2 regions of the Paenibacillus thiaminolyticus genome follow, and region 2 is predicted to be linked to the other one. Evidence: riboswitches for the same ligand, from Rfam matches in the RefSeq annotation. Region 2 holds a riboswitch; the other holds the start of a gene.

Region 1 (9,596 bases), 520 kb from region 2:
AAATATTCCCGCTCGGCGATCGCCTGCAGCGTGATCGGCTCCTGATAATACTCGTCGATAAAGGTAATGATGCGCAGCATCCGATCCATATACTTCTCATTCATTACGCCTTCGATCGCGGGCCGCTTGAATTGCTTCAGGAGGATCGAAAAGACGCTCAGCATGCGCGCCTGCATGTCGAGCTCATAGCCCTCCCCCTTCTTGTGCTTCAACTGCACCATCTCCGCCAGGCATTGGCGGATGCGGTCCAACGCCAGCTTCTCTTCCTTGCCGGCCTCCCCCGAATAACATGCGAAATTGATGGCTTCGACGCCGTTCACGTGATCCTTCATATACTTGGACGGGATAAGAAACGTCGCAATGATATTGACGTCCAGCCCAATGACTTCGTGAACATGGCCTTGATTGATCAGCAGCACGTCCCCTTCGGACAAGGCATATTTCCGCTGATTCACCGTCGCTTCCAAGGTACCCCGAAGCACAAAGATGATTTCCATGCTGTTATGCCAGTGATTAGGCACGTAGTTCACGCTGTGCAGCGATACATCGAATGGCAATGCCTCGTCCGTTTCCACGAATTCATAAATCGGATTCACCGGGATATCCTCCATTAGTACGATTTCTAGCGGTTGCGTCTATCTATATACCTACATTCTATATGAAGTCGGGAGGAAAGGAAAAACTTAATCGTGCCCGCCCCTTCGTTCGTCTGCACAGCAAGCTGGATTGGCTTCCGTACCTTTGACTGGATACACAACCAACTGGATGTCCTTCCGCCCATTCGTCATCTCTTCCGCCTATGCGGTAGAACTCTGAGCCATCTGTCCATCCACCCCACCAAAGCTGTATTTCCTTCATCCCATATGTTCATTTTATACCACCAAAGCTGCGTTACTCCGTCCCATCCGTTCATCCGCTCTACCAAAGCTGTATATCTCCCTCCACTCTGTTCATCCGCTCCACCAAAGCTGCAATCTCTCCCTCCACTCTGTTCATCTGCTCCACCAAAGCTGCAATCTCTCCCTCCACTCTGTTCATCTGCTCCACCAAAGCTGCAATCTCTCCCTCCACTCAGTTCATCCGCTCTACCAAAGCTGCAATCTCTCCCTCCACTCTGTTCATCTACTCCACCAAAGCTGCATATCTCCCTCCACTCTGTTCATCTGCTCTACCAAAGCTGCAATAATGCAGGAATTTCAATGACACGAGTATACGAAAAAAGGAATGCTGCAAAACTACATCAATTACCTGCACTTCGGTACGGATAGAGGTCAAAAGGAGCGAAATGATGCAGTTTTGCAGGATTTACTCGGAATTTCGCTTCTTGTGTCTCAAAATGATGCTCCTGTGCAGCAATTTCATGTGACCTGACCTGAACTGCCCTGAGCTATCGTGATCTACCTTGACCGGCCTTGCCCTGGCCTACCGTGACCTGCCATGCCCTCCCCCCACATAGCAAAAAAAGCCGAACAACAGGTTCGGCTAGTCTTGCTAGTTCTGCCATTCCGGGTTCCGGGCATTGCCTGCCTGAACGCGCCTCACTGCTTCATATGCCGCAAATAAAGACGGGTCTCTGCCACGACCACGCCGGACAATCCCAACAGTGCGACCAAGTTCGGGAGAGCCATCAGCCCGTTCACGATGTCCGAGAGCAGATAGATCGCATGCAGCTTGATGAACGCGCCTGCCGCGACCATGGCGATGAACACAATGCGGTAAGGCAAGATCGCCCGCACGCCGAATAAATAGACAATACAGCGCTCGCCGTAATAGTTCCACCCCAGAATCGTCGTAAAAGCAAATAACATAAGACATATCGTCAGAATGATAGACCCGAAAGGCATCGCGGCATCGAACGCCGCTTGCGTCATGGCCGCACCTTCCGCCATACCGTTCCACGCCCCGGTCACAATCAGCGTCAGGCCGGTCAGCGTACAAATGATAATCGTGTCAATGAACGTACCGGTCATCGATACAAGTCCCTGCTCCGCGGGCCATTTCACCTTGGCCGCCGCCGCCGCGATCGGAGCGCTGCCGAGCCCGGATTCATTCGAAAACACCCCTCTCGCGATGCCGTTCCGAATGGCCATCATGACGGTCGCTCCGAGGAAGCCGCCGCCCGCCGCAGCCGGGCTGAAGGCGCTCTGGAAAACAAGCGACAGCGCGTTCGGAATCTTGTCGGCGAAAGTGATCAGAACGATGACGCTGGCTACGACATAGATGATAGCCATCGCAGGCACGACTTTGGTGGTCACCCTAGCAATGCTCTTGAGACCGCCAATCGTCACTAGAGCTATCGCGAGGGTCACCACTCCTGCGGTTACCGCTACAGGAATCCCCAGGCTGGTCTGGCTGGATGATACGATCGCATTCACCTGCGGAAGAGTGCCGATGCCTAATAAGGCTACCAATACCCCGCTCACCGCGAAATAGATCGCAAGCGGTTTGAACTTCGCACCCAAGCCTTGTTCGATATAGTACATCGGGCCGCCCGACACTTGCCCGTTCTCGTCGATTTTCCGGAATTTCACGGCCAACAAGCCTTCCGCATACTTCGTCGCCATGCCAAAAAATGCGGCCAGCCACATCCAAAACAGCGCGCCCGGCCCGCCTATCTGAATCGCGGTGGCGACGCCGACAATATTCCCCGTTCCGATCGTGGCCGCCAGGGCGGTAGCCAGCGCGCCGAAGCTCGTGACGTCGCCTTTGCCTTCGTTTTTCGCAGTGAATATGAGCTTGAGCGCCAGCGGCAGGCGAAGCACCTGCAGCAGCCCGAGCCGAATCGTTAGAAAAATACCGGTCCCCACTAATAAGATGAGGAGCGGCGGCCCCCACACAAATTGATTCACCCGATCCAGCCATACTTCCAACCAATGCATTACAATTCCCCTCTTCATATTAAAATCAATGTCTGACGACATAAAAAAGAGCCAAATCGATAGATTTGACTCCGGGGGACATTTTTGCAGAACAGCAAAAAGAATGATATGTGAATGCAATCACAATACCAGCATAAAGATGCCTGACATCTGCAATCCCTGTCCTTTTACCTGAGAGTTTTAACGCGCTTCTTGCTGCGTCTTGCCCCTTCGGTGCTCCGCGATGGAGTCTCTCCAGAGTCCTGTCCGTATACGGTCCTGCTTATCCAATTCGCTTACGAACGATAACAAGCGCCTGAGAGCTTTGCCCCTTCGGCCAGGTTGATCCTGTCTCCCGTATACTTCATCCAGTTATGAAGTTGTTCATCCATTATAGAGAACCATCTCAGATTCCGCAAGGATCTATTTTATGGAAAAAGAACCGCACCTGCTTTCTCCCGCTCACAACGGGCATGATTCGTCCTCCTGGAGAATACATATCTTGTGAGAGCCTGCAATCATTGTCAATGAATATTCTCACGAAGGAGTGATTATGCTTGTCATCGTTCCAAATCAGTCCGAAGGTTGAAGCTTTTTTGCAAGGCACGAAGAAGCTGTTCATCAATGGAGAGTGGGTCGAATCCGTCCAGAACAACGTCTTTTCATCGATCAATCCGGCTACGGGAGAAGTGCTCGCGGTCGTGTCGGAAGCGCGTGAGGAGGATGTGGACCGGGCGGTCAAGGCAGCGCGCCATGCATTCGATCATGGCAAATGGTCCACCATGAGCGCGGCGGCTCGCAGCCGCCTCATCTATAAGCTGGCCGATCTCATCGAGGCGAACAAGCAAGAGCTTGCTGAGCTGGAGACGCTGGATAACGGCAAGCCGCTGCGGGAGACGAAGGCGGCTGATCTTCCGCTCACGATCGAGCATTTCCGTTATTATGCCGGCTGGGCTACGAAAATCGTCGGACAAACCATTCCTACGGCAGGCAACTTCCTTACCTATACGAGACATGAAGCGGTCGGAGTGGTCGGCCAGATCATTCCGTGGAACTTCCCGCTGCTGATGGCGGCCTGGAAGCTCGGCGCCGCCCTCGCTACCGGCTGCACCATCGTCCTGAAGCCGGCGGAGCAGACGCCGCTGTCCGCCCTCTACCTGGCCCAATTGACCCAGGAAGCCGGGTTCCCGCCTGGCGTCATCAATGTCATCCCCGGCTTCGGCGAGACGGCGGGCGCGCCGCTCGTCCAGCATCCGCAAGTCGACAAGATCGCCTTCACCGGCTCGACGGTTGTCGGGAAATCGATTATGCGCGAAGCCGCAGATACGGTCAAAAAAGTAACGCTTGAGCTCGGCGGCAAATCGCCTAACATCATCCTCCCGGACGCCGATCTGTCCCGGGCGGTGCCCGGCGCGCTGCGGGGCATCACCTTCAATCAGGGGCAGGTGTGCTCGGCAGGCTCGCGGCTCTACGTGCAAAAGAAATTATATGATAACGTCGTGGCAGACCTGGCGTCGGAGGCGAAGCGGATCCGGGTAGGAAGCGGCCTCGATCCGGATACGGAGATGGGCCCGCTCGTCTCGTCCGAGCAGCATGACATCGTGAAGCGCTATATCGAGGCGGGGAAAGCGGCCGGCGCAGAGCTGGTTGCCGGCGGCAAAGTGCCTGGCGGACAGGGCTACTTCGTCGAACCGACGATATTCGCGCATGTCGATCCGAAGATGACGATCGCCTGCGAAGAGATCTTCGGGCCTGTCGTGGCGGCGATGCCGTACGATACGCTCGATGATTTGATTGAGCAGGCCAACCAATCCGATTACGGCTTGGCTGCGGGAGTATGGACGCAAAATCTGAAGCAAGCCCACTATCTGGCAAGCAAGCTGAAAGCGGGCACGGTCTGGGTGAACTGCTACAACGCCTTCGACGCGGCCGCTCCGTTCGGCGGCTACAAGCAATCGGGCCTTGGACGGGAGATGGGCTCCTATGCGCTCGACAACTATACCGAAGTGAAGACGGTGTGGGTGAACCTGAACTAGGACAGCAGTGACTAGATTACGCCGGACGGCGCTAGCCGCATCCGGACCGAAGCCGTGTACAACGGGATTCGGCAAGACGTCAAGCCGCGCGGCTTGGCGTCTTTTTGCCATTGTTCTCTCCCGTCTGTTCCCTGCCAAGGCGCAGCAGCCGTTCTTCATAATTTTTCTATTTTTCATTAATAAGACATAAACCGCTTGAATAAAAATACATATCGAATCCGTATTCCCCGATCATACATCCGCGCGCGGCGAAGTTAAAGCGTATATCTCGATGCCCGTGCGGAGGTCTATTGTCCTCATCCGGTATAAGCTCAGCTTGAGTTCTTATACACATCCATTCCAATCGCAAGGAGGAAAATGAAGTTGGCAAATCGTTATGTACCCCATCCATTGTTCCGGAGATGGCTGCTATCCAGCGGCATGGCGCTCGCCCTCATGTTCGTCATGATCGTCTTCTCCGGCAAGGCGCTTGCCCACGGCTACATTGATTCCCCAAGCAGCCGCGCCGACCTGTGCGCCAAGGGCGTCAACAAAAAATGCGGGTTCATCATCTACGAACCGCAAAGCCTGGAAGCGCACAAGGGCTTCCCTGCCGCCGGTCCGGCCGACGGCAAGATCGCAAGTGCGAATGGAGCTTTTCCGGAGCTGGATCAGCAATCGGCCACCCGCTGGAGCAAGGTCAGCATTACGCCGGGGACGACGACGTTCCATTGGACCATTGAAGCCAATCATGCAACCACGAGCTGGAAGTACTACATCACGAAGCAGAACTGGAATCCGGATGAGCCGCTCACGCGTGCTTCCTTCGACTTGACCCCGTTCTGCAGCGTCGATTACAAAGGCAAGCAGCCGCCACATTCCTATTCAGATACATGCGATGTCCCAAGCCGCACCGGCTACCAGGTCATCTTGGCGGTATGGGAAATCGCGGATACGGCGAATGCGTTCTACAATGTCATCGATGTGGACTTCGGGGGCGGTTCCCCGGTCGATCCGACGCCTCCCGCAGCGCCTGCGAACCTGGCCGTATCGAACGTTACGTCTACGAGCGCCATTTTGACATGGGATGCTTCGACCGACAATGCCGGCGTCACGGGATATAAGATTTATCGAGGCTCCACATTGGCGGCTTCCACGAACGGGTCGACGTTAACCTATACCCTTGCAGGGTTGACGCCTAGCACCTCCTATTCGTATTCGGTCCGGGCCGTCGATGCCGCCGGCAATCAATCGGCCAGCAGCAATGTCGTCACCTTCACCACCCTGCCCCCGCAGCCCGATACGGAGCCTCCTGCTGCGCCATCGTCCTTGACCGCTTCGGCCATCACTTCGTCGAGCGTGACCTTGACCTGGAACGCATCCACGGACAATGTTGGTGTAGCCGGGTACCGCATTTATAACGGAACGGCTCTGGCGGGAACGACGAGCGGATTGAACTACACCGTGTCCGGTCTGCAGCCGGAGACCTCCTATACGTTTACGGTTGTGGCGTTTGATGCAGCCGGCAATGTCTCCCTGCCCAGCAGCGCGTTGAACGTTACGACAGCGCCCGCCCCTGCCGCGACGCCTTGGGCTCCGAACACCTCGTATGCGGCCGGCGCGCTTGTCACGTACAACGGCAGGACGTATGAGGCGCGGGTCGCGCATACCTCGCTGGTCGGCTGGGAGCCGCCGAATGTCCCTGCCCTATGGCTGTTGAAATAAGGTGCAGCAGCGAACGCGTACGGAAGCCCTGAACGTCAGGGCTTCTTCCTTTTCCATAAATGCGTCTGCCCGATACTGAGTCCCTCGCATCAAACGGCAGCAAGTGGAAATTCTAGTCTATCTCTACTAAAATGATAGAAAGATATGGGTGAACAGCATCCGTACATAGACAAATATAGGAGGCAGCAAGGAAACATGCAGATGATTTCATATTGGAAGGGCGCCGCCGTACAGCTTCGCGCTCCCGACACCGAAGATATTCACGTCTTTGAGAGCCTGGACGATGCCATTCTGCAAAGTCATGATTCGATCGCGTTTCCGCGGACGAAGGCGCAAATCGAGGAGTGGATGGAACAAATATCGCAGGGCGCATCCAAAGACAGCGATGATTTTTTCTGGATTGCGGAAGATAAGGAGCGAAATGTGGTCGGAACGATCGAAGTCGCGGGCTGCGATTCCAAGAACGGGACCTTTGATTATGGCATAACCGTCTTGCCCGCCTACAGGGGCAAAGGCTACGCAAAAGACATGATTGTAACCGTGCTGAGGCATTACTTCCTGGAGCTGCGCTACGAGAAGGCGACCATAAATGTGTACTCCTTCAACCAGGCATCGATCAGCCTGCATCGCAAGCTGGGATTTAAGGAAGAAGGAAGATTGAGAAGGATGATTTATACCGGCGGGCAATATTATGATGAAGTCTATTTCGGCATGACCAAGGAAGAGTTTCAAGAGCTGTATCCCCAATGAGCTTGGAAGCCCGTAACGACAGAAAAGGGGCTCATCGCCCCTTTTCGCTTGCTACAACATAAACTGCCAGCATCACTTGGCCTTCGTGTCAGCCCATGCAAGCAGGGACGAGAGAAGCATAGGTTTGCTGATACTCCTCCCGCAGTTCGGCAACGACGTCGGCAATGGGCGCCGTCCGCTTGATCGCCCCCACGCCTTGTCCGGCCGACCAAATATCTTTCCATGCCTTGGCTTCGCTGACTTGCGCAAAAGAGAAATCCATCGTGTCCTTCTTCCGCAATTGGTTCGGATCAAGCCCTGCATTGCGAATGCTGGGAACGAGATAATTGCCGTGGACGCCGCTCAATGCATCCGTATAAATCAAATCTTCCGCATTCGATGTCATGAGCATGCTTCGATAAGCCTCGCTTGCGTAGCTTTCGGCCGTAGCGATAAAGCGCGTTCCCATATAGACCATATCGGCGCCGAGCACCTCCATCGCTACGATATCCTGCCCGCGGGAGATGCAGCCGGCGACAATCGTAATCCCATTCCAGAATTCTTGTACCGCGCTCAGAAAGGCAACCGGGTTGAGCGTTCCGGCATGTCCGCCGGCGCCGTTGCACACGAGAATCAAGCCATCAATACCCGTATCGGCCGCTTTTCTCGCATGAGTCAGATTGATCACATCGGAAAAAACAAGCCCGCCATATTCATGCACGATATCGACAACCGCTTGCGGATTCCCAAGCGATGTAATCACAATCGGCGGCTGGAACTTCTTGATCAGCTCGAGATCTGATTCGAAGCGCTTGTTCGTTCGGTGCACGATCAGATTGACCGCCCAGGGAGCAACGGGCTGTGCTCTCTCTTGTTGCTGAGCTGCGGCCAGCTCTTGCGTAATCCGCTCCATCCATTCTCCCAAAATATCGCTCGTACGGGCGTTCAGCAGAGGGAACGAGCCGATAATACCGGCTTTACAGCCTGCAATAACCATTTCCGGGCTTGAAACCAGAAACATAGGAGCGGCAATAACAGGTACTGTAAGCCGCTCTTTGAGCCGTGCGAATTGCTGTTGCGACATGATCCTCATCCCTTCAACCATTTCTATGTGACACTGAAATCTAGCAACCAATTCTGTCGATTAATTACAGGTTACCAATTATGGCCAGTTATTTCAATCATACGATCCAGTTCTTCCCTTTATCACTTGTTCTTATGGTCTCCGCCCCTTATCACCGCATATCGAAAAAAAGCGCCGAGCCTATCGGATTCGAAGACCGAAGACTCAGCGCTTACGTTCCATTATCCTCTTGTTGAAAGTCCCCATGCGGCAGCGCTCCGTTTATTTGAAGGAAGCATACCCTTCATCTGCCATCACGACACTTCCGTTGATCGCGCTGGCTTCCTCGAGAGACATCAAATAGACCGCATCGGCCACTTGCTCGGGCCGCGTCAATTTATTGCCGATGACTTTGGCTTTCATCGAGTCTACCATGCCTCTATCCTTGTAGCCCTGAATAATCGGCGTGTCGACGGCGCCCGGCGCGACCGCCACGACGCGAATACCGTATTCCGCCAGCTCCAGCGCCGCCGACTTGGTCATCATAATGACCGCGCCCTTCGTCGCGTGGTAAGCGAACGTTCCCGGCGAAGCCAGGAAGCCGAATACCGAGGCCGTATTGATGATGACGCCCTTGATGCCCAGCTCTCTCATCTTGCGGCCGGCCGCGATAATCCCATAGGCTACCCCGTGCTGATTCACGTTGATGACATCATGATAATCCTTCACATTCTGGTCGAGCACCGGCGTAACCCGTCCGATCCCGGCATTATTGAACAAGACATCGATGCGGCCGAACGTCTCGACCGCTGTGTCAACCAAGGACTCCATGTCCTCGAGCTTGGATACATCCGTCTTGACAAAGATGGCTTGTCCGCCCTGCTCCCGAATAAGATCAACCGTTGCTTGTCCGGCCTGTTCGTTGAAGTCGGCGACCACGACGCGATCGCCCTTCCGCGCGAACTTCAGCGCCGTTTCCTTGCCGATTCCGCTTGCCCCGCCAGTGATAACCGCTACTCTGTTCTCCGTCATGCTTCATTCCTCCCTATATTCTCATTCAGAACCAGATTACTGAATTGTGAGAAAGTTCATTGACTTCAAGCATCCTCTTATGCCCCTATTGTAACACCGCTTGTTATTAACTAAAATTTATATAAACTAATATATAATTAAGTAATACTTAATAAGAGGTGAAAGTCTATGAAT
Region 2 (9,596 bases):
AGCGCCTCCAGCTTCTCCAGGTCGGTTACTCCGTTCGCATCGGGCGCCTCCACAATCTCCAGACCGAGCCCGCGGGCGCTCGTATGCAGGATCTGCCGGGCTTCCGGATGCACGGTGCGCGAGACGACGACCCGCTTGCGCTTCGTGACCGCGCTTGCCAGCACCCCGGCTTCCGCGAGCGCGGTCGCCCCGTCATACATGCTCGCATTGGCCACCTTCATGCCCGTCAGTTCGCATATATAGGATTGGAACTCGAATATGGCCTGCAGCTCTCCCTGGCTAATTTCCGGCTGATATGGCGTATAAGCGGTATAGAACTCGGAACGGGAGATAACGTGATTGATGACGACCGGAATATGATGGTCATAGATGCCGGCGCCAAGGAAGCTCGCATACTGATCAAGGTTGGCGTTGCGGCCGGCCAGCTCCTGCATATGGCGCAGCAGGGCCGCTTCGTCCAGCGCTTCGGAAATCGGAAGCCGTCCCTTGTAACGAACCGCTTCCGGAATGTCGCGGAACAGCTCCTCGATCGATGCCGCGCCGATCGCGGCGAGCATGTCCCGCTCGTCCTGCCCGGTCATCGGGATATAGCGATGTGTCTTGGTCATGAAGGCGAACCTCCCTTGGTTGTAGTAGGGCGTTGATAGAATGGAGCGGCGACGACGCGGGCCTTAAGCCGCTTGCCGCGAATCTCGATTTCCAGTTCGGTATCCAATTCGGCGTATGGCGATTCAATCAGCGCCAGGCCGAGATTGCGCTTCAAGGTAGGGGATTGCGTGCCGGACGTCACTTCGCCGATTAGCTTATCGCCTGCATAGACGGGATAGTGGGTCCGCGGGATGCCGCGATCGATCAATTCGATCCCGGCCAATCGCCGGGGAACGCCTTCTTCCTTCTGCTTGGCGAGTGCCTCTCTGCCGATGAACTCCCCTTTATTCAGCTTCACGCACCAGCCAAGCCCGGCCTCCAGCGGCGTAATCTGCTCGGACAGCTCCTGGCCGTATAGCGGCAGCTTCGCTTCGAAGCGAAGCGTATCTCTGGCCCCCAGGCCTACCGGAACGAGCCCGAACGGTTCGCCGATTCGCAGCAGCTCCGTCCATAGATGGGTCGCGTCGTCAGCCGAGATATAGAGCTCGAACCCATCCTCGCCCGTGTAGCCTGTGCGCGAGACGAGAGCCTTAACGCCGCACACCTGGGCATCGGACAGGAAGTGAAACGCTTTCAACCCGCTGACAGGGGCTTCGGTTGCCTGCGTCAAAATGGACAGCGCCTGCGGTCCTTGCAGCGCCAGCAGGGCCGTGCGGGAAGACGCGTTATCGATATGGACGCCGTCCTCTGCATGGTCATGCAGCCATTGGACAACTTTGTCCGTATTGGATGCGTTAACGACCAGCATATAGTGATCTTCGGCAAGACGGTAGACGAGCAGATCGTCGACGACACCTCCATGCGGATAGCAGAGCAGGGAGTACTGCGCCTTGCCGTCCTCCAGCTTGGACAAGTCATTCGTCGTCATCTTCTGCAAAAAGGAGAATGCGGCAGGACCGCTCACGAATAGCTCGCCCATATGCGACACATCGAACAGGCCGGCCTGCTGCCGTACGGCCTCATGCTCCCGCTGGATGCCGCTGAATTGCACCGGGAGCTCCCAGCCGCCGAAATCGATGCAGCGGACGGAAGGGTATTCGGCATACTTCGGAAATAGGGGCGTGCGTTGTAACGTGGACATGACATCACCTCGATATGGATAATGAATGGGACTCAAAAAAAAGACAGGCGAAAAAAGGCCGCTCCGCTTCCAGCGGATGCCTTCTTACGCTCTGTCCTGTGTACCTGAGAGTTACCTCATGATCTTCCGGCTTCCGTCTGCTGAAGCCGGCCCATAAGTTTCCCCTTGGGTGACCCGCTTGAAGCGGATGCTCTCCAGAGGCGCGTCCGGTAAACGTCCTTTTGCCTGAGAGATTCACCCGTGGCGGGCTTACTCCTTCGGCGTTACTGTCTCGCAGTAATCTCTCCCTTTACCATCATTCGCAATGTGCAATTGTCATACCTCCATTATTACTCGAACCTTCCTGACATTGTCAATCCATTTCTGCGAACTTCTGCGAAAATGATTCTCATATTGACATGGCGGGGAAGCTGAACTACGCTATAGATGTAAATTTTGAACAGTATCACATACCGCGAATGAAGACGAACGGGAGAGACCGGGTTCCAAGTCCCGGCACCGAAGGAGCAAGCCGCCGAACCGCCGTGTCGGGGAGGAATCTCTCAGGTAGAAGCACCGTCGTCCGACGCACCTCTGGAGAGAGCGTACTGCCGCCCAAGGGGAATACCGGCCTGCCGTGGGCAGCCGGGCAAACTCTCAGGCACCCGGGACAGAGAAGAGGCGAATGAGTCTTTGATCTGTCTTTTTTTGCTGTGCCGGCTAATTGCGATAATAATGAGAGAGGAATGAGCGTGAACATGAGCGAAGTGAAAGAGAATCTGTTGTACAGCGAGGAGCATGAATGGGTTGTCGTCGTCGAAGGGCGAACCGTGCGCATCGGGATTACCGATCACGCACAAGCTGAGTTGGGAGATATCGTATTCATCGAGTTCCCGGAGATTGGAACCGCTTTAACGGCGGGCGACAGCATGGGATCGATCGAGTCGGTCAAGACGGTATCGGAGCTGTACTGCCCGGTCTCGGGAACGGTAACGAAGGTCAATCCCGATCTGGAGGATAGCCCCGAGAAGGTGAACAGCGAACCGTATGAAGGCGGCTGGCTTGCCGAGGTGGAGCTGGATGCCGAGCCGGAGGAAGCGATGAAGCATCTGCTCAATGCGGAGGGCTACCGGAAGCATATCGAGTAGGGTGCCGCCCGCAACCCCGGCTGCAGACCGATGCGGATGTATGAACATGGGAATAACGGAACATCCATGAATAAAGCGGCGCTCCTTCTCGCATACTAGCTGTGTACATGAGTATATGCGAAATGGAGAGTTGCCGAATGAACAACCAAGAACATAACCGCGACCAAGCGACGAAGGCGGAAGTACAGACGACGAAGCTGAACAGAATGCCGGACGTCGAGGGCCAAGATTCCGAGTTCGGAGCCGATCTGGAAGGCGCTCAGCAGTGTCGAATCGTACCCGATGCGGAAACGAAACGGTCCGAATAGTGCGTGTCTCAAGCACCGCAAGTCCCCCCAGTTCCTGGAACTGGGGGGTTGCTTTATCCTTGAACCCGCGGCGTGGTTGGATCGCATTCCGGAGAAGGGACAGCGCCGGTGAGGGCCAATTTGATCAGATAGTAGCATTCCTCCCGCGCCATATGATCCGGCATCAGCGGACTGATGACATCGAGTGTCTCCGCGCTTAGATCCATTTCCTCCAGCTCTAGCAGGAATTTCGTGAACAGCTTAATCTCCAAGTTCACATCGCGGTGGAACCGCTCCATCGCAGGGAAGCGGCGAAGCTGGGTCCGCAAGTAGCCGACCATTTCGACCGCTTTTTTGTAATAATCATCGAAATGCTTCTCAAATTCGCGGCTCTTCTCGATCAGCCGCCTCTCCACCGCATCCAGGTTCGATGCGATGGCCGATGCATGGCCGGAAGCGTCCGATAGCCATACCAGATCATAATGAAGCGAATCGAACAAAGGCACCGCCTTCCCGGCCCGAACGGCATCGAGAATATAAACATACTCTTGCAGCTCGTTGAGCATATGGTTGAAAAAGGTTGGGGGAAGATGCACGGTCACCTGGCGGAGCAGAGATCTGCGCAGCAGATCAAGCTTGAAATCCTTCAATTCCATCGTTGCGGCATGCGCATCGGCAGCGATGGCCAGGGCTTGGGACTCGGAGGAAGCTTGGCGGGCTTGGTCCAGAAGCTGATCGAACCGTTGTATAAATTGATTCGCCCGGCGAATGTCTTCCGTTTCCCGTGGCGATAGGGCGTCCAATATGAAGCGGGAATGATCTCCCAATATTTGCAGCCAGAAGCGGTGCTCGAACAAGAGCGATCCGACCGGAGCGGCCAAGGGCTGATGAATATGCATATGCACTCTCCTTTGCGGTTGTTGGAGGCAGAATCGGTTCTATTGTCATCTTATGTTTAACGGATTGTCTCGCATGCCATTTCTCGACTGCCCTGCCCGCCGCAAGATGCAACAACCGCTGTCCCTAAGGGACAGCGGTTGTGTCATGGCCTTGTCAGGCCGGTATTACGATTCCGATTGCAGATCGAGCAGCACGAGGGCGAGCACCGTGGCTGCTTGGGCACGGGTTGATGTTCCCTCTGGAGAGAACTTGTTGCCGCCCATGCCTTTAATATAGCCGCGGCTTACCGCAACCGCAACGGCGGCGCGGGCATCGGCACCGATCTTCGCCTGGTCGGCAAAACCGAGCGCCGGAGCGTCATCGGTCTTTAGCTGCAGCGCCTGCACCAGCATGACAACCATTTTCTCGCGTGTCAGCGGGTCACGCGCACCCGGCTCGGCAATACGGTCGTTCCAGGTCTTGCCGGAACCGGTAAGACGATCGAGCAGCGAGGCGAATTCCGCTTGGGTCACCAGATCGTTCGGCTTGAACGTATTCTGGCTGCCCTTGCCTTCGATCAACTGGTGAGCGGCTGCGAGCTCGACCTTATCTTTGGACCAATGCGTACGAATATCTTCGAACGTCTTGTTGAATTCCTGCGCCGTATAGGCTCCGAGCGACGCCGTAGTGAAGCGGACGCCGTCCTTATCCCAGCGAACGCCAGGCGCGTAGTACGTCCACGCTTCCTTTGAATCCTTGCTGTAGACGCCTACTTTGCGGGCATCCTTTACGGCGGAGGAGCTCCATTTCAGACCGATTCGGATCGGCTTCGTTACGGTCTCCTTCTCCCCTTGGACGGTCAGTCCCGAAGCGACCTGTCTCAGTACGGACGCTTGCTCTCCTTCCGTCAGCGGCGCCAGCGCCAGGCGTAAGGTCAGATCTCCATTTTTTCCGATAAAGTCAACGAGCGACTCTGCTGGAATGAGCACTTCAAAGTCTTTCCCGGACAGCAGCAGTGCCTTGCCCGAAGCGGTAAGCTTCTCCGCCAGCACGCGGGTAATCCGGATATCTGACAGATTGACATCATTCCAAGCGATATCCGAAATATCCACCTTCACTTCAGTCGCTTCCTTGTCGTCCAACTGCGAGCTAATCGCAGTCGAAGATACAAGCAGCAATCCCTGCTTCTTGCCATCCTTCTCGGTTACCGTGAAGGTACCCGATTTCAAGGTCTTCCCGGCCGGCTGCGATGGAGTGGAGGAGTAGGAGCTGCTGGAAGACGAGCCGCCTGAGCTTGGGCCAGGTTCCGGCTTTGGTTCCGGTTTAGGTTCTGGATCTGGGTCCGGTGGTTTCGGTGCGTCCACTATCTCAATCCAGTCCGGCGCTCCGTATACAAGTTTTACAGGATCAATACTTTCAAGCTCCAATTTAAATAGCAAGAACTTGTAGGCTCCAGGATCACTGCTGGAGAAAACTACGGTGCCAAAGGTGCCGTCTCCCGAGTACGCCGCAGTTGGAGGCATGCTGGTTGTCGCCACGATAGCCTTCAACTTATCGGTAAGTTCGATGGTCTCGTAATCAAAATCAATTTCCACGTCAGGATAGTGCTTCTGGGTATAGGTTACAAAAGTAACGCTAGGCTCGACGCGAACATCTGTTAATGATGCATCATAAACCAATGCATAAGATGTTGAGTATACTGCTTCAGTGACAGAGAAGCCGATATCTACCTTGAACTCGTCTCCGGTAAACGCTTGTTTTTTCTCTGTTTTCACATTGGCATAGACTGCATCTGGATCAAAGTCAAACGAAATTGTCCGGGACGGGGTCTCATATCCGTTCTTGACGTAATCCCATGCATAAATGTCAACTTGATTGAGTCCGTCCTTCAGATGCGGGATGTCGATGGTGAAGATACCGTATGAATTAATTGTGACCTCATATTCTTCATTTGTCTCCTTGTTGACGGCCTTCATCTCTATGAGATCCTGAATTGGGGAATTCACATAGTCCACAATTGAGTCATAGACAGTCCCTGTAATTTTTCCTTTGCGTTCCTGCGGATTATCTACCCGAATCACCGGCTCATCAATCTTGACTTGAGGAGGCGTACTATCGATCAGGAAAAGAGTGCGCAGTTTATCCAAATGTTCGCCTTTAACAACAGGCACCATATAATATAAACCGTCTTTCGGAGTGACGGAATTGTCCCCAACCAGACTTCCGTCCCAATCGACAGGCAAAATGCCCGGGTTTTGTTCGGATGTATTTACGTGCGCATCCCCGATTTCTTGGCCATTCAAATCCAGGACAGTTAATTTGAAATCGGTGATTTTCTTGTTGACCTGGATGCTTACCTTTGTCGTATTATGATCGGGATGCCCTTTCGGCGCAAATATCATGGGACTAATCTCAATCTCCCCGATAGCGGGCACCTCAAATTGTTTGCCGACATACACGCTCGCAGGAAGTCTGATCTCGTGGCCGCCGTCGCCTGTCAAAATGACATGGCCCTCGTAATTCCCATCGGCCTTCGTCGGAAGCTGTAATGTTACGTCAAATGATTGCTCCGGGCTCACGGTGTTCACACTAGGTGTTAATGTTCCCCCAGCGTCTGGCCAATCCACCCGAATCGAGTAGTTCTGGTCTCTGTCGCCAACTCTTTTCAGCTGGATCGTCTTCGTTAACGAAGTGTCTGGGGAGGCAGGACCGAACGAGAGGCTGCCCGTTTCATACACGAACGGTACGTCGGGTTTATCTTTTACCGCGACGTTCGCAGTCTCTTGCACCAAAGCGATTGCTGGAGCCTCGACGCTGCGCTTCAGATCAACCCGGCCTGCACCTTGCTCCGTCAGTTTATACAGTTCCCCCGTACGATCCTTCAGATCTACGGCATTATTCATCATGAGCGTTTTGATCTCGTCCGGAGTCAGATCAAGGTTATTCTTGCGGGAATACTCCACGAGCAATGCGGCAGCTCCCGCGATATGCGGTGAAGCCATGCTCGTGCCTTGCGAACTTCCGTACGCATTCTCGTAGTTGTCGTCCCAGGCTGGCACGGATGACAAGATGCCAACGCCCGGCGCGGCAATGTCCGGCTTGATCGTATAGTCCGGCAGCGCAGGGCCGCGGGAGCTGAAGGAGCCGAGCATATCTTTCTCCTCGACATCGGTTCGGACAACCTTCTTTACCGAGCCTGACGCAATATAATTTTTCAAGATAAGTCCGTCGGCTTGCGAAATGGTGTAGGTAGGAGCGAATTCATCGGCGTCCCCTTCGCCAAGAGTCGCGGCCAGTTCGCCAGCTTCGTTGTTGAAAATGATGAGCGCGGCGGCTCCGGCTTTTTTGGCGTTTCTCGATTTGTCCCCGAAGCTGATGTCGCCGCGGGAGACGACCACAAGTTTACCCTTTACTGCTTTGTTTTTATAATCATCTGGCTTTCCAAATCCGGCATAGACCGCTTCAAGCGGTGTATCAACGGGCAGTACCGGGGATGAAGTAGCTAGCTGCGAGAAAAACTTCTTATTTAGGCCCCCGACCTCAAACACGGGGGTCAGGACCGGCGGGTAAGAGGCGGCAACGGATATGGCCGCATGGGCTCCTCCCGGACTTCCCAGCGTGAGCGGCTTTGGTCCGGCATTGCCCGCAGCGACGACTACGACGACACCGGCCTTGGTTGCATTGTCCAGCGCCACGGAATGCGCGGTATATTGGAAGTTGTAATCGGCGCCGAGCGACAGATTGATGACATCTAACTGATCTTCATAAACGGCACGCTCGATGCCGCGTACAATGTTCTCCGAAGATCCTCTGCCATATGGCCCGAGAACGCGATAAGCATACAGGTCTGCCTCTGGAGCGACGCCGCGTACTTTGCCGCTATCGCCGGGATTATCGTAATTCCCTCTCCCGACAATCGTTCCTGCGACATGGGTGCCATGGGTCGTATGATATTCTTTTCCGTCGATAATGGGCTTTGATTTATCCGGTTCTGTCTCCATCGGATCAGGTTTACCGAGAACAAAATCGTACCCGCCCTTAAAGGCATCTTTTAGACTCGGATGCTTGTAATCAACCCCTGTGTCAAGCACCCCGACTTTGATGCCTTTTCCCTTTAAGCCGAGATCCTCCCACAAGTGTTTTGCTCCGATATGGGGTGCACTTTTATGCATATAGGTGCTATCGCCATAAGCGCTTGGCTCGTTCGGAATCGCTTGGATTTCCACGTTCGGGAAGACGGCCTTCACGCCAGGAATCGTCAACAAATCATCAACTTTATTGGCCGGGATACTGATCGAAAATCCATTAAATACATTGTTGAACTCGTAACGGATTGAGGCATCTAGCTGGTTAAGTGCGGTGCGGAATTGCTGATGCTCTTGCCGGATATCGCTTTCCACATCGTTGGCGAACAAAGAGTATGTATTCGCGGCCTGAGCTTCTGCTACTTTCAATGGTTCATTTTGCAGTTCTACGATAACAGTAATAATGTCGCTGCTGTCAGAAGGCGGTACAAAATTTTGCGGTGTTACGTCTGATAAGTTAAGTTCGGAGCTGCGAGGGAGTTGCAGTTTGGTTGCGATCTGATCCTTGATTTGGCTTTGGAGTTGTTGCTTCGTCTCGGATGCGGACCAGTCCATTTTTTCAGTTGCGCCCGATACTCCCGGAAAGACCATGCCGGCAAGCAGCAAGGCGCTAAGGACCAAAGACATGAGTTTGCGGAATGAATGTGGTCTCAAACGTAAGCCTCCTTTACTATTTTACTGTCGGGTTAATCCTTGATGAAGGAAATATCAGCCTCAGCCTCCTTTCTTATGTGTGATACTCGACGAACGATGATTGTCTATGATGTAGATCACATAAATCAAGTTTACATATATTTCATATTTAGGGTAAGGGTACTATTAACTATATTCCAATTCTATTCTCTGACGGAAAATGTTGAAAGGTTACTAATTATGTAAAATGAATAGATTGTGCTAAAAGAGTGGATGGGTCGTTAGACCTATTTCGGGAATGGATCGCACGAGGGGGAAGGAAAGCGAATGAGGGTGCTGGTGCACCCAGCCATGAAAAAAGGGCGATCCTGCAAGCCATATCAACGGCCTGTCGTATCGCCCTTCTTATATGTGTATTACGGCAGCGCTCTGCCTCTGGAGCTCACATACAGGGTGTACCACTCTTCACGTGTCAGGGTGATGTTCACCGCTTCGCCGCAGGCCCGGATTCGCTCTGGATTGGCCGTGCCGATAACCGGCTGGATTCCGGCCGGATGGCGCATCAGCCAGGCGAGGATGATCGCTTCCGGCGTCGTGTCCTTCTCATTGGCCATCGCCTGCACGAGCCCGGCCGTCTCGCGGATCGAAGCCGGCAGATCGGAGAGATCCCGGCCCGAGAAGACGCCTTGCGCAAGCGGGGCCCAAGCTTGAATTTGAATATTTTCAAGACGGCAGTACTCCAGCGTACCTTCCGGGAAAGTATCTTCCTTGGCGGCATTTTGGTTCACGTGAACGCTTTGATCGAGCCAGCCGATTTTGGCCAGACTCATCTCCAACTGATTGACAATGAAAGGCT

What was found. A riboswitch is a leader RNA that binds a small molecule or an ion and turns the genes downstream of it on or off. The one in region 2 is predicted to bind glycine.
Region 1: linked by a shared signal. The riboswitch ahead of FLT43_RS01500 (alanine/glycine:cation symporter family protein) and the one ahead of gcvH (glycine cleavage system protein GcvH) in region 2 are both predicted to bind glycine.

Annotation. Positions count from the first base shown of each region.
Region 1 is NZ_CP041405.1:354,038-363,633, reverse strand. Features, by position in the region: gene FLT43_RS01505 (GH39 family glycosyl hydrolase) at 1-596, opposite strand, end outside; gene FLT43_RS29155 (hypothetical protein) at 919-1,071, opposite strand; gene FLT43_RS01500 (alanine/glycine:cation symporter family protein) at 1,539-2,879, opposite strand; glycine riboswitch at 3,029-3,127, opposite strand; gene FLT43_RS01495 (aldehyde dehydrogenase family protein) at 3,416-4,894, shown strand; gene FLT43_RS01490 (lytic polysaccharide monooxygenase) at 5,315-6,598, shown strand; gene FLT43_RS01485 (GNAT family N-acetyltransferase) at 6,794-7,348, shown strand; gene FLT43_RS01480 (NAD(P)H-dependent flavin oxidoreductase) at 7,437-8,411, opposite strand; gene FLT43_RS01475 (SDR family NAD(P)-dependent oxidoreductase) at 8,673-9,422, opposite strand; gene FLT43_RS01470 (LysR family transcriptional regulator) at 9,591-9,596, shown strand, end outside.
Region 2 is NZ_CP041405.1:6,449,508-6,459,103, forward strand. Features, by position in the region: gene gcvPA (aminomethyl-transferring glycine dehydrogenase subunit GcvPA) at 1-608, opposite strand, end outside; gene gcvT (glycine cleavage system aminomethyltransferase GcvT) at 605-1,729, opposite strand; glycine riboswitch at 1,819-1,929, opposite strand; glycine riboswitch at 1,933-2,028, opposite strand; glycine riboswitch at 2,189-2,296, shown strand; glycine riboswitch at 2,301-2,384, shown strand; gene gcvH (glycine cleavage system protein GcvH) at 2,467-2,856, shown strand; gene FLT43_RS29555 (hypothetical protein) at 2,994-3,164, shown strand; gene FLT43_RS28410 (DUF2935 domain-containing protein) at 3,218-4,042, opposite strand; gene FLT43_RS30610 (S8 family serine peptidase) at 4,208-8,761, opposite strand; gene FLT43_RS28420 (aldo/keto reductase) at 9,157-9,596, opposite strand, start outside.